Regions from separate parts of the Paenibacillus sp. MER 99-2 genome, predicted to be linked through region 2. Evidence: riboswitches for the same ligand, from Rfam matches in the RefSeq annotation. Region 2 holds a riboswitch; each other region holds the start of a gene.

Region 1 (3,175 bases), on a different contig from region 2:
TTACGGCACAACTCTTCCACGGCCTGCCTCTTCGAGAATCCATAAAATAAGTTATTGGCCCGTTCCCCGTCAACGATCTCCGAGAATGACTTCTCATGTACGTTGCCTAAGTTAATTACACCTTCGCCATCCAGGCAACACGGTACAACCGTGCCATCCACCAATACGGCGGCCTGACTACGAAGTGCATGACAGAAGCCTTTACCGTCATCCTCTGGTGCATCCAAGCTTGGCCACTGGAATTCATGATCCTGATTGAGGTATACATTCGGAGCAATTTTGACTCCACTACCCGGTACGACCTTTTCTTCAATCCGAAAATCCAAGTCGAACTCCCGCTCTAACACCTCAAGCGTTTCGCGATTTCGGTTCATCTGGGCATTCGTAAAATTATCCTGTGTCAGGTTCCAGAGTCGGAACGAAATAATGACATTATGTTTCGCTGCTTCACGAGCAAAGGTCAATATGTTATTCAAATATCCTTCGCGGTCTGTCGAGCCTTCATGTCCGTCGAAGCTGTGCAAGGAGAAGTTCATCTGACGTAACGCTGGCTTGCCAAGAAGCTTATGCTGCGTCTTGGGCAGTAGCGTACCATTGGTCGTGATGTTGACCTTGAATCCTTTCTCATGTGCAGAATCCAGCAACAGATCGATTTTGGGATGCAGTAACGGCTCACCTTTGACGTGAAGATATATGTGTTTGGTATGTGGCTTAATCTGATCCAGTATATTGTTAAAGACGTCAGGGTCAATGAAATTTTTGGCACGCTTGGTCTGTGGACAGAAGCTGCACGCCAAGTTACAGATGCTTGTAATTTCGATGTAGACTTTCTTGAATGTTTTCAACTCGGATCCCCATTCTTCTCCGGAGGGAGAGCGTCCCACCTTCATTTCGTGATATAACGATAACACTTTCACCATTGCGTGATCTAAGTGTACTTTTGGAACAACCTCTATTATATCGGGTTGGGAAGTAGGGAACAACAACGTTTCGTATCAATTTCCTGTTGCTATGTCGAAGCATAAATTTGGATCATCCCTTCTTTACATCCGGCTTGCATGTGATATATGCTGGAGCTATAAATACCTGTTCAAAAACGGTTATAACTGAATATAGTTGAACAATTGCACTGGGGGAGCCTAACGGCTGAGACGAATGAACTTTCGGACCCTTTGAACCTGATCTGGATCATACCAGCGGAGGGAAGTGGAGCGGCCTTTCAATAAACTTCATGCGTTTCATCATGCAGAACATGTAAGATGAAATACACTTGCGAATTGAAACTACAGCCCCACTCATTTCTCCGGAAATGGGCGGGGCTTTTTGCATTTTTAAAGACAGACAACCTGCACTGGAACAGGTCTAAATGAAGCCAAGCTCAGGCTCCCAGCCTAGATGTAATACAAGGAGGAAAACAGATGTCTTACTTAGAACGCATACGCACTCAAAATCCGTTAGTACACAATATCACCAATATTGTGGTTGCTCCCTTTGTAGCCAATGGTTTGCTTGCACTTGGAGCATCGCCTTTTATGGCTTATGCACATGAGGAGGTTGCCGATGTTGCGAAAATGTCCGGCGCGGTTGTCCTTAATATTGGCACACTTAATAAAGATGTGGTGCAGTCCATCCTGCTCGCTGGTATATCTGCCAACGCCCATCAGGTTCCTGTCGTCCTCGACCCTGTTGGTGCTGGTGCCACTTCCTATCGCTCCGAGCAGGTTCAGATGCTCGTTCGTGAGCTACGTCTCACGATCCTGCGTGGCAATGTGGCAGAAGTCGCCAATGTTATTGGCGAGCATTGGAATAGCAAAGGTGTAGATGCTGGACAAGGTGAAGGAGATCGTATCGGAATAGCCGAGCGGGCAGCTCAGCAGTTAAACTGTATCGTTGTGATCACAGGCCGCGAAGATGTCATTACGAATGGTCATCAGACCTACCTTGTGAGTAACGGTCATGTCCTCTTAACTCAAGTTACCGGTGCGGGATGTCTGCTCAGTGCTGTCATTGGCGCATTTGCAGCTGTGGCGACTGATGACGATGAACGGCTGGATAGCGTTGTAGAAGCACTCACCTTCTACGGCGTTGTTGCTGAGATTGCTGCAGATCGTACGGAGAGCCAGGGCCCAGGCAGCTTTCAGGTCGAGCTATTGAATCAACTCGATCATGTATCTCCGTCGGTACTGAAACAGCGTGCTCTCATTCGTCATATCCATGGAGGTGGAGATACATCATGCGTATAGCTCAGGCTCTAACGATCGCCGGATCGGACAATGGCGGCGGCGCTGGGATTCAAGCCGATCTCAAAACCTTTCAGGAACTTAATGTATACGGCATGACCGTTATTACTGCCATTGCGGCGCAGAATACAACAGGAGTTCAGGGTGTATTTCCTATTTCGTATGAAGGCATAGCCCAACAGCTTGATTCAACCGGAGACGACTTCAAACCAAATGCGGTGAAAACAGGCATGCTCTACAGTACGGAGATTATCCAATTGGTTGCTGAGAAATGGCGCCATTATGAATGGTCTAATCTGGTCATTGATCCCGTTATGGTAGCCAAGGGCGGCGCACCGCTGCTTCAACAGCAGGCTATTCAGACACTGATTACGGAGCTGATCCCGCATGCACAGATTACCACGCCAAACATTCCTGAAGCTGAACTACTGACAGGTATGTCCATTCGAAATGTAAGTGAACGGGAAGAAGCAGCCCGACGCCTTGTGCAGATGGGCTCTACGTATGCCTTGATCAAAGGCGGCCATGATACGGGCGGCATGATTGTCGATGTACTCTATGATGGACAGTCCTTTCACTATCTGGAGAATATTCGTATAGTGACCCCTCATACTCACGGAACAGGCTGTACGTATTCTGCCGCCATTACGGCTGAACTGGCGAAGGGTTCGTCCGTTCTGGCTGCCGTCACGACTGCGCGAGCGTTCATTCAGGCAGCCATTGAAGATGAGCTTGGCATTGGCGCTGGGCATGGGCCGACGAATCATTTTGCGTATCAGCGCAGGCAGCGGGGTGAGCGGTGATGCCTAAGCTGCATGCAGACGCGGTGCGACGCGCAATGCAGGTGTATTTGGTGGTGGGTAGCGTGAATACCACGCAAGACCCTGTGGAGGTGCTGCGCCAGGCGATTGCTGGCGGCATCACGCTGTTCCAGT
Region 2 (3,175 bases):
GTGCATCAGCGATATTTCTCCGTAAGTTTATCCATGCTGAAGCCGGCACCGCCGCTATGGGCGATTTTGATCTGGGAGATGATGCTAGGGCTACCGGCGTCCACAAGTGCTTCATGCATTTTGCGAACAACGTCTAGCAGCTCCTCCAGCTCACCTTCCATCGTTGTTTCTAGAGGATTGACCTGATATTTCACACCCGATTGTTGAATGACTTCAATAGCGCGATCCACATACGGATATGAATCCTCACCATTTGGCGTCTTCGGGATGACTTGAATACTGAGTAACGTGCTTGCCATGGAGTTCACGGCTCCTTTCGAAATATATAAAATGAACGAATGACTGTTACACTTGCCACTTCGATGACAGAATAACCTTCCAATCGCTGTTATCCCCAGATTTTTTTTGATTCCCTTTCTCTAAAGGGAAAATCCGGTGATAAAGGCGACCGCTTCGCTTTTTCACGTTATTTCTGTCCTCTCCGTTCTCGTGTAAATATTATGTTCATTTTATATGAGAGATTTTATTGGGGTAAAAAATCGTTCGTATATGCTTTGCTCACATCGATCTGTTCATCCAGCAGTTTCTTGCTGAACATCCAGTCCGTATAGTTCTGCCATACTTCCTGTTTCTGTTCGCCCCAGCGTGGTGCATCATCTGTGTATTTCGGGCTTAACCACTTCTGGCTTGCTATTACAAGATCCTTATCCAGATCCGGTACGGCTTTGATCAGAATATTAGCGGCGTCTTCGGGATGATCAATCGCATACTGATACCCTTCCGACGTGGCTTTCATGAACGCTTTAACCAGTTCAGGATCGTTCTGAATCGTGGTTTCATTCGTTACCAATACAGGCGTGTAATAATCGAGTGCTTCGGAGTAGTCTTTGACATACAACATGTCGATCGGCTCTCCGCGAAGCTCAGCCTCAATCCCCGTCCACGCATAGAAGATCCAGGCAAAATCAATATCTCGTTTCACGGCGGTGAAGAAGTCGGCATCGCCCATGTTAATGTTTTTCACCTTGGACACGTCTGCGCCTTCGCCCTCCATAATGGATTGCATGACGGCTTCCTCCACTGGAGAGCCCCAGCCTCCATAGGTTTTACCTTCGAAGTCTTTCGGGGATTTAATGTTCCGATCCGTCGGTGCTGCAAATCCAGATGTATTATGCTGAATAACCGCAGCAATGGAGACGAGCGGTACACCTTGGGTACGCGCCTGAGTTACACTTTCCTGATAACTTACACCAAAAGGTACTTCATTCGAAGCGACCATCGTGTCAGCGCCGCCCGCACCAGGCTGCACAATCTCCACGTTTAAACCCTCGGCTTCGTAGAATCCTTGATCTACTGCTGCATATAAGCCGGTATGGTTCGTATTCGGTGTCCAGTCCAGTACAACTTTAACGTCTCGGAGTGCTACGTTATCACCTTCACTGCTGTTCTCGGTGTTGGTACCTCCGTTAGATTGGGCAGGGCCAGCTTCCTTGCTTCCGCAAGCCGTGATTGCAATCAAGGTTACGCATAGGAGCAACAAGCCGATCATTTTACGCCATCTCATCTTCATTCTCTCCTTCATGTGGTCCGCCTAAATGGCGAGGGTTCTCCTTGGCTTCATATCCAAGCATCGTGCATAAATCAGCAGAATTATACCGGCTATGATCTGGATGTCTTTTTTATGTAATGAGATATGCAAAAGAACATAAAAAAAGCGCCCCGGATTCCGGGACGCGTGCAGGCGTTAGAGAAGTAGCGCGCAGCGATATAGCTGGGCCTATTCGATATACTCCGATTCCTACGCTGGCATGATCCAGATCAGGTCTAAGGGTTAGTATCTTGTGGGATACACTCTCAGCCGGCCAATTCCGACTCCCCTGGGAAACTATGAAGTTAAGGGTATTACTAGGTGTAATTATAGGGCAGTGGGCAGAACGTGTCCAGTCATGAACTGGAATATCGGATGATGGATCTCACGAAGTGGATGTAAAGCAATCATAGATGCTGTCTGTGCGCCAATCGGGATCATGGATAGATCGGTTTACCTTTAACGCTGAAAGAATTCAATCCATTCCTTCTCTGGGCCATAGATGAAGAAGTAACGATAACCGTTCGGTAATGTGATAATCTCCCCATCGATAAATTCGGCGTCCGTCGCTTGTATACGCTGATATTCAGCATCAAGATCCTCCACGTGAATCGCAAAATGATGCACAGTTCCTTCGGAGGGAAGTTTGTCGCTATATCCCTGAATCAGTTCAATTTCAGTTTCATCACTGCCATTGAATCCGAGGAAAGCAAGTTGGATCACACCATTGGTATGGGTAACGCGGTCTTTCAGCTCAAGCCCAACGATCTCGGTATAGAAGCAAAGCGTCGTCTCTAGATCACGGACAGCGATACCGATGTGGTCGATACGTTTTTGAAAGTTCATTGTATAGTAATCCTCCTAACTGATTCGTGAATATGGTTTACATTTTAAGGAGTATGATAGGGGTATAAATCCGGGTTGTCAAATAGGAAAAAAGAGTTTATCTAGATGAAATGTTCTATATTTCAACATAAACATATAGGTATCTTATTAATGTTCACAAAGTGTTCACTTATGTGACCCTATTCCTCATCTCTATAATTGTCCAAGTAGAAGAAAGGATGAGAGAATTGCCAACAACCAAGAAAGAACATACGTATTTTGGATTGATGATGTGCACAGGAATGGTCGTTGTTATGATGACTTTCAATTTACTGTACAACGGACTAATGGGGAGCATGTCTCTACTTGAAATCCTATTTCAATTCGTCCTGTGTTTTATTGTAGCTTTTGTGGTGGAAAGCTTTATCGTTGGGCCGGTGGCTCAGAAAATTGCCTTTGCGTTGCTATTCAACAAATCGAATAAGGTGATCGGCGTTTTGATGATTTCAGTGTGCATGGTCGTGGGCATGGTGTTGATGATGTCGATGTATGGGATGCTTACGGCGTATCTTGCCAATCAATTGAACGGAAAGCCTCTCGTAGAAACGTATCTTCACACCATACTCCGGAACTTTAGCCTGGCGCTACCGTTACAGTTGCTCATCATTGGGCCGCTTGTTCGATATGTATTCCGTAAATTCATAAAAGCTAAAGGGAACGTAACCCCCTTAGTTAATACAGAAGCCTAATTGACTTTGTGAT
Region 3 (3,175 bases), on a different contig from region 2:
GGATTACCCGTATGCTTTTATCTTGATCTCCCATGATACAGAGTTCATGAATGAAGTAGTTAACGTGATCTATCACTTGGAATTTGCCAAGTTGACAAGATATGCTGCGAACTACAACAAGTTTCTTGAGATGGCAGATATGCAGAAGGCTCAGCATATTGATGCTTATGAGAAGCAACAGGAGTATATCAAAAAGCAGGAAGACTTCATCCAGCGGAATAAAGCACGTGCATCTACATCAGGTCGTGCGAAGAGCCGTGAGAAGCAATTGGGCAAAATTGAACGGATTGATCGTCCGGATGAGGCAGCCAAACCTACTTTCAAATTCAAAGATGCTCGTGCCAGCAGTAAAACGGTGTTTGAGGGCGTTGATTTTGAAATTGGATATTCTCATGCCTTATTACCTAAAATGACAATGACCATTGAACGTGGCGAAAAGATCGCCATCGTGGGTTGTAACGGTGTGGGTAAATCCACACTACTCAAAACGATTCTGGGTAAAATTCCGCCAATCAGTGGCAAAACATTTTTGGGAGATTATCTGGAAACCGCTTATTTTGAGCAGGAGGTACGAGCGGGGAATATCACTCCAATCGAGGATGTATGGAATGAATTTTCGCATCTGACGCAGAATGAGGTTAGGGGACATCTGGCACGTTGTGGATTAAAAAACGAACATATTACTCGTCCGCTTAACATGCTCAGTGGTGGAGAACAAGCGAAAGTGCGCTTGTGCAAATTGTTAATGCGCGAAAGCAACTGGATTTTGTTTGATGAGCCGACCAATCACCTTGATGTAACAGCCAAAGCTGAACTGAAGCGCGCCCTGCAAGAATTCAAGGGCACAGTGCTTCTCGTATCTCACGAACCTGATTTCTACGAGGATTGGGTTACGAAGACCTGGGATGTTGAAGCTTGGTCTGAGCAAAATTAGTCTACGTAGTCAAACGGGAATCTGAAATCCTCGGTGACAAAAAAAGGACTCTATGGTAATATAGGCTACAACTTCATATCAACACTAGGGGGGCCGCACGATGCGGCTGAGATGGAAGAATGCGATTCCGGACCCTTTGCACCTGATCTGGATCATACCAGCGTAGGGAAGTGGCGCGTTTTCGTTTATTAGGAACAGCACTCAGCATGAATGAGAGAATGCCTGTAGCTAAGAGAACAGCATGTTGTTTCTATGAGATTTTGCAATGGGGTATTCATTGCATGAATAGAACCTCTGTGTGTTGTTCAACACTTATTAAACGAATCAAAGCATATATTTCGCAGCCACTCCCCTACGGGAGTGGCCTTTTTGTTATGTCATTGTTTAAGAGAGGAGGTTATCTTTTGGTAATTACTGAAGAACATGACTCCAATGTCACAGCTTCTTTTGAGCTGCATGTTATCTCTCAAGGCGTAGGGAATTTGCACAACTTTGTAAGTGTATCGAAGGATATATGGCCATGGGTCGACTATATTCATATTCGAGAAAAACAACAGCCACCTAAACAGCGTAGGGAGTGGACAAACCAACTGCATCAATCAGGCGTTCCGTCTGATCGGATTGTGATTAATGGTGTGCATGAAGTGGGTCAAGGTGAAGGGTTGGCAGGTGTGCATTGGGGTCAGGAAGATTTCTCTAAAAGCGCGTTATCTATTAGTGACATTCGAAAACGGATTCGCATCGGTGTATCCGTTCATTCTGTAGCTGAAGCCAAGGCTGCTGAGCAACGGGGTGTAGACTATGTTTTTTTCGGTCATATCTATGACTCCAATAGCAAACCAGATATTCAGCCTAGAGGGCTGAAGCAGCTAGCTGAAGTGTGCACTAATGTAACTATTCCAGTAATTGCAATCGGTGGCATTGGGGTTGAGCACGTTCGTGACCTTCGCAGAGCTGGAGCAAGAGGCATTGCTGTCATATCACATATCTGGGCGAGTGAGAATCCAAAGCATGCGATTCGTGTACTAAGACAGGCGATCGTAGAATCGGAAGGTTAATCTTGAGCAAGGAGATGAGATGGTGAACGATGGAGCGAGAGTTCGGAGACGAAGCATTAACCGAGATTTACGTAAAACATTGTCTCGCAGTAGAACCAATGCTGGAATCCACGGAAAGCTTCATGCAGAAACAATTGTGATTGGTGGGGGCGTGATTGGTTGTGCAATTGCTTATGAGCTTGCAGCACGAGGACAAGATGTTCTTCTGCTTGAACGTGCGCGGATTGCAGAGGGTGCATCTTGTGCAGCGGCTGGAATGATTGCAGCAGATAGTGAGCATTTTTCTTCACCTATGATGGCGAACTTGGCAACCATGAGCAGACAACTTCTGCATGAGCAGTGCGAACAACTGAGCTCCCTGAGTGGGATGCATATTGGGTTTCAACAAAATGGTTTTATTACTCCTGTGCGTTTGGAAAAAGATTTAAACAGCGATTCCACTGCTACAGCACCACGATCAATCACGTCTGAAATTTGGTGGGATGTTATCAAGGCACAACAAAAGGCTCCATGGTTAAGCAAAAATATTTATGGTGCCTACTATCGACCGCTGGAATGTGACGTTCTACCTGTTAATTTGACTCAAGCTTATGCAAAATCAGCTCAGGCACTCGGAGCACGGATTATTGAAGGCGTGCATCATGTTAATCTTCGAGTGGATGCAAACGGAGTACAAGGCGTGGAAACTTCAATTGGAACGATGACATGTCGCAATGTCATTGTTGCTAATGGTTTGCAAGGGGAAGTGTTAATGAAGCAGGCTGGGCTTCAATTGCCGACTATGCCGGTCAAAGGCGAAATTGCAGCAGTGCAGTTCTCAGATCATTCTGGACAACTTGCCCCAGACAAAACGGTATACGCAGAGGACATTTATATCGTACCTAAGGCCAATGGAGAAGTATGGATTGGTGCGACCGTTTTACAGGGGGAATCTGATCTACATGTTTCAGCTGCCGGGTTACAAAAACTGCTTGAACGTGCTGCCAGCTGGGTACCTGGCATTGCAGAAGCTCAGTTTGTACGGGCATGGGCCGGAGTAAGGCCTTCAACACCCGATGGATTACCATACCTCGGCGCATGTGAGAGCATGCCTGGTTTATATGCAGCCTTTGGACATCATCGCAATGGAATCCTGTTAAGTGCTGTAACGGGTAGCCTACTAGCAGATTTTATTGGAGGTAAA
Region 4 (3,175 bases), on a different contig from region 2:
TACCGAGATTGCAAGCCAGATTGGTCTGCACAAAAGCACGGTGCACCGGCTGATGGCAACCTTGGAAGAACGGGGATTTGTTATCCGGGATGCAGCTACCGAGAAGTATCGGCTTGGCATCCGCATCTGGGAGCTGTCCGCTCATATGTCCCGTAGTGATGACCCAGCTATCCTTCTTCTTCCTGCGATGGAGCGTCTGAGAGATCGACTCGGGGAGACGGTTAGCTTGTATTTGCGGGATGGCAGTGAACGGATTCGGATTCAGGCTGTTCAGAGCGATCAGGCTATACGGCGTGTAGCTCCTGTTGGTGTGCGCCTTCCTTTATCCGTAGGTGCGTCCAGTAAGGTGCTAATGGCCTTTGCTACGGAAGAGGATCGTGAGGAGCTGATGAATGGGCCGGAGTGGCCTGTCTTTATCGATCCTAAGGTCTATCTCGCGCAGATGAAGGATATTCTGGAGCATGGTTATGCAACGAGCTATGAGGAGCGTGAACCGGGAGCTGCGGCGGTATCTGTACCGATTATGGATCGCAAAGGCCAAATCGCTGCTGCATTGTCTGTATCAGGACCTGTCAGCCGTTTATCACAAGAGACGTTACATGAGTATGCACCCGTGTTGAAAGAAGCAGCTGCTCAGATGGGCTTGATGTTATCTTAACGAGTTTGTTCAACCACAACGCTCTTATGGAACATATATGTCATGATGAATCTGCTGATTCTGGAACATAAAGGTTGTTTTTCGTTCTCGGTTGAGCTATCCTGATATGGACAGCCCAGCCGGGCTTGATGAATTGAATATGACACTGCGGTATACTTGCCGCAACTTGTTAACGTTACTAGGGGAGTCCGAATTGTCCGGACTGAGACGGAATCGCATGAGATTCTGGACCCTTTGCACCTGATCTGGATCATACCAGCGTAGGGAAGTAATCGGCCAATCAACCACGAACATCAATGGGATGTAACCTATGGCTGAACTCAATTAGAGTTCGGTAATCGGTACATCATTGGTGATGGACATAGCCGGTTCCCTCGGGAACCGGCTTTTTTTATATACAGTGAGCAGAGACAAGATTTAGACTTCAGAGTTACTTTCGTAAAAAGAGCGGAGGTAGGTATCTGTTGTGGAATCTATTCAATTAGTTAGGTGAATGAACCTTACTCTGCTGCATGTTGTCTTACTGTATATGTCTCTCTAGGTAAGGTTGTCCTTGCTCCTTATATGGATGGTCTCCAGATTAGATGCGCTCGCATGGAAAAGAAGTGATGCAGTCGTGAAGACCAATGAGGAGGAGACAAAGACGATGAGTACAGAACAACCAATGATGGGACAAGGGAATACAGAAGCGCAGGCGGCAAAAGAAACAGGTTCGGCTGGAGGGGTTCAACCTTTTCCCGGCAGCCGTAAAGTATACATTCAGGGCTCACGTCCGGACATTGCTGTACCTGAGCGTGAAATAGCTCTTCATGACACGAGTACTCCCCAAGGGGTGGAGCATAATGAGCCGCTGCGTGTGTACGATACGAGCGGCCCGATGACCGACCCTGAATTTCACGCAGACATCCGGGCAGGACTACCTGCACTCCGCACACGCTGGATTACGGAGCGTGAGGATGTGGAGGCTTATGCAGGACGTACGGTGCAACCGGAAGATAACGGGCTCAAGGCGGGGAGTAGAAGAACCGGAGCTGAAGCTTACCCAGGCTTGCGTGGCAAGCCGCTGCGGGCTCAGGCTGGACGATGTGTAACGCAGATGCACTATGCACGCCAAGGCATCATTACGCCAGAGATGGAGTTTGCCGCGATTCGTGAGGGAGTAGAGCCGGAGTTTGTGCGACAAGAACTGGCCAGTGGCCGAGCGATTCTACCATCCAACATCAATCATCCTGAAAGTGAGCCGATGTTGATTGGTCGTCATTTTCATGTGAAGATCAATGCGAATATCGGGAATTCTGCCGTCTCCTCCTCCATCGAAGAAGAAGTGGAGAAGATGACCTGGGCTGTACGCTGGGGCTCGGATACCGTTATGGATCTGTCGACAGGAAAGGATATCCATACTACGCGGGAATGGATCATTCGTAATTCTCCAGTACCGATCGGAACTGTGCCACTCTATCAGGCGCTGGAGAAGGTCAATGGCGAAGCAGAAGCACTAACGTGGGAATTGTACCGAGACACACTCATTGAGCAGGCAGAGCAAGGCGTAGACTATTTCACGATCCATGCAGGCGTCTTACTGCGCTATATCCCGATGACAGCCAAACGTATGACAGGCATTGTGTCCCGGGGTGGATCTATTATGGCTGCGTGGTGTTTGGCACATCATCAAGAGAACTTTTTGTATACGCATTTTGAAGAAATCTGTGAAATTATGAAAAGGTATGATGTGGCATTCTCGCTTGGGGATGGATTGCGTCCGGGGAGTATCTATGATGCCAATGACGAGGCTCAGATGGCCGAGCTGGCTACACTGGGCGAGTTAACGCAGATTGCGTGGAAGCATGATGTACAGGTGATGATTGAAGGGCCGGGGCATGTGCCGATGCATAAGATCAAGGAGAATGTGGATCTACAGATGGAAATCTGTAAAGAGGCTCCGTTCTATACCTTGGGTCCACTGACAACGGACATTGCTCCAGGTTATGATCACATTACTTCAGCTATTGGAGCGGCGATGATTGGCTGGTTCGGGACATCCATGCTCTGTTATGTTACACCGAAGGAACATTTGGGGCTGCCTAACAAGGATGATGTACGAGAGGGAGTCATCGCCTACAAAATTGCAGCACATGCCGCTGACCTAGCTAAAGGTCATCCACGAGCTCAACGCCGAGATGATGCGCTGTCCAAGGCTAGATTCGAATTCCGCTGGCGCGACCAATTTAACTTGTCGCTTGACCCTGAACGGGCGCTCTCTTACCATGACGAGACATTGCCTGCTGAGGGAGCTAAGGAAGCCCATTTCTGCTCGATGTGTGGGCCGAAGTTCTGTAGTATGCGAATTACGCAAGACATTCGTGCATTTGCTGCAGACAAGGGGTTGTCCGAAGATGATGCGGTAGCCGCAGGGATGCAGGCGAAGGCTGAAGAATATCGGATGCGGTAGGTGAGATTGGAGATTGATAGTGCAGCAAAAAACAAAAAACAGTTCATCACATAAAATGAGTGATGAAC

The links. Region 2 has a riboswitch for thiamine pyrophosphate ahead of M3636_RS21140 (ABC transporter substrate-binding protein). Riboswitches for the same ligand answer to the same signal wherever they lie in the genome.
Region 1: linked by a shared signal. The riboswitch ahead of thiM (hydroxyethylthiazole kinase) and the one ahead of M3636_RS21140 (ABC transporter substrate-binding protein) in region 2 are both predicted to bind thiamine pyrophosphate.
Region 3: linked by a shared signal. The riboswitch ahead of M3636_RS05725 (thiamine phosphate synthase) and the one ahead of M3636_RS21140 (ABC transporter substrate-binding protein) in region 2 are both predicted to bind thiamine pyrophosphate.
Region 4: linked by a shared signal. The riboswitch ahead of thiC (phosphomethylpyrimidine synthase ThiC) and the one ahead of M3636_RS21140 (ABC transporter substrate-binding protein) in region 2 are both predicted to bind thiamine pyrophosphate.

The regions. Positions count from the first base shown of each region.
Region 1 covers NZ_JAMAUZ010000006.1:191,693-194,867, reverse strand. The annotation lists gene M3636_RS22345 (radical SAM/SPASM domain-containing protein) at 1-845, opposite strand, end outside; TPP riboswitch at 1,122-1,222, shown strand; gene thiM (hydroxyethylthiazole kinase) at 1,419-2,243, shown strand; gene thiD (bifunctional hydroxymethylpyrimidine kinase/phosphomethylpyrimidine kinase) at 2,234-3,043, shown strand; gene thiE (thiamine phosphate synthase) at 3,043-3,175, shown strand, end outside.
Region 2 covers NZ_JAMAUZ010000005.1:227,629-230,803, reverse strand. The annotation lists gene M3636_RS21150 (ABC transporter permease) at 1-6, opposite strand, end outside; gene M3636_RS21145 (thiamine-binding protein) at 6-299, opposite strand; gene M3636_RS21140 (ABC transporter substrate-binding protein) at 524-1,564, opposite strand; TPP riboswitch at 1,778-1,889, opposite strand; gene M3636_RS21135 (VOC family protein) at 2,048-2,434, opposite strand; gene M3636_RS21130 (DUF2798 domain-containing protein) at 2,662-3,162, shown strand.
Region 3 covers NZ_JAMAUZ010000001.1:1,256,579-1,259,753, forward strand. The annotation lists gene abc-f (ribosomal protection-like ABC-F family protein) at 1-934, shown strand, start outside; TPP riboswitch at 1,011-1,120, shown strand; gene M3636_RS05725 (thiamine phosphate synthase) at 1,339-1,992, shown strand; gene thiO (glycine oxidase ThiO) at 2,012-3,175, shown strand, end outside.
Region 4 covers NZ_JAMAUZ010000011.1:64,023-67,197, forward strand. The annotation lists gene M3636_RS26525 (IclR family transcriptional regulator) at 1-658, shown strand, start outside; TPP riboswitch at 829-942, shown strand; gene thiC (phosphomethylpyrimidine synthase ThiC) at 1,323-3,107, shown strand.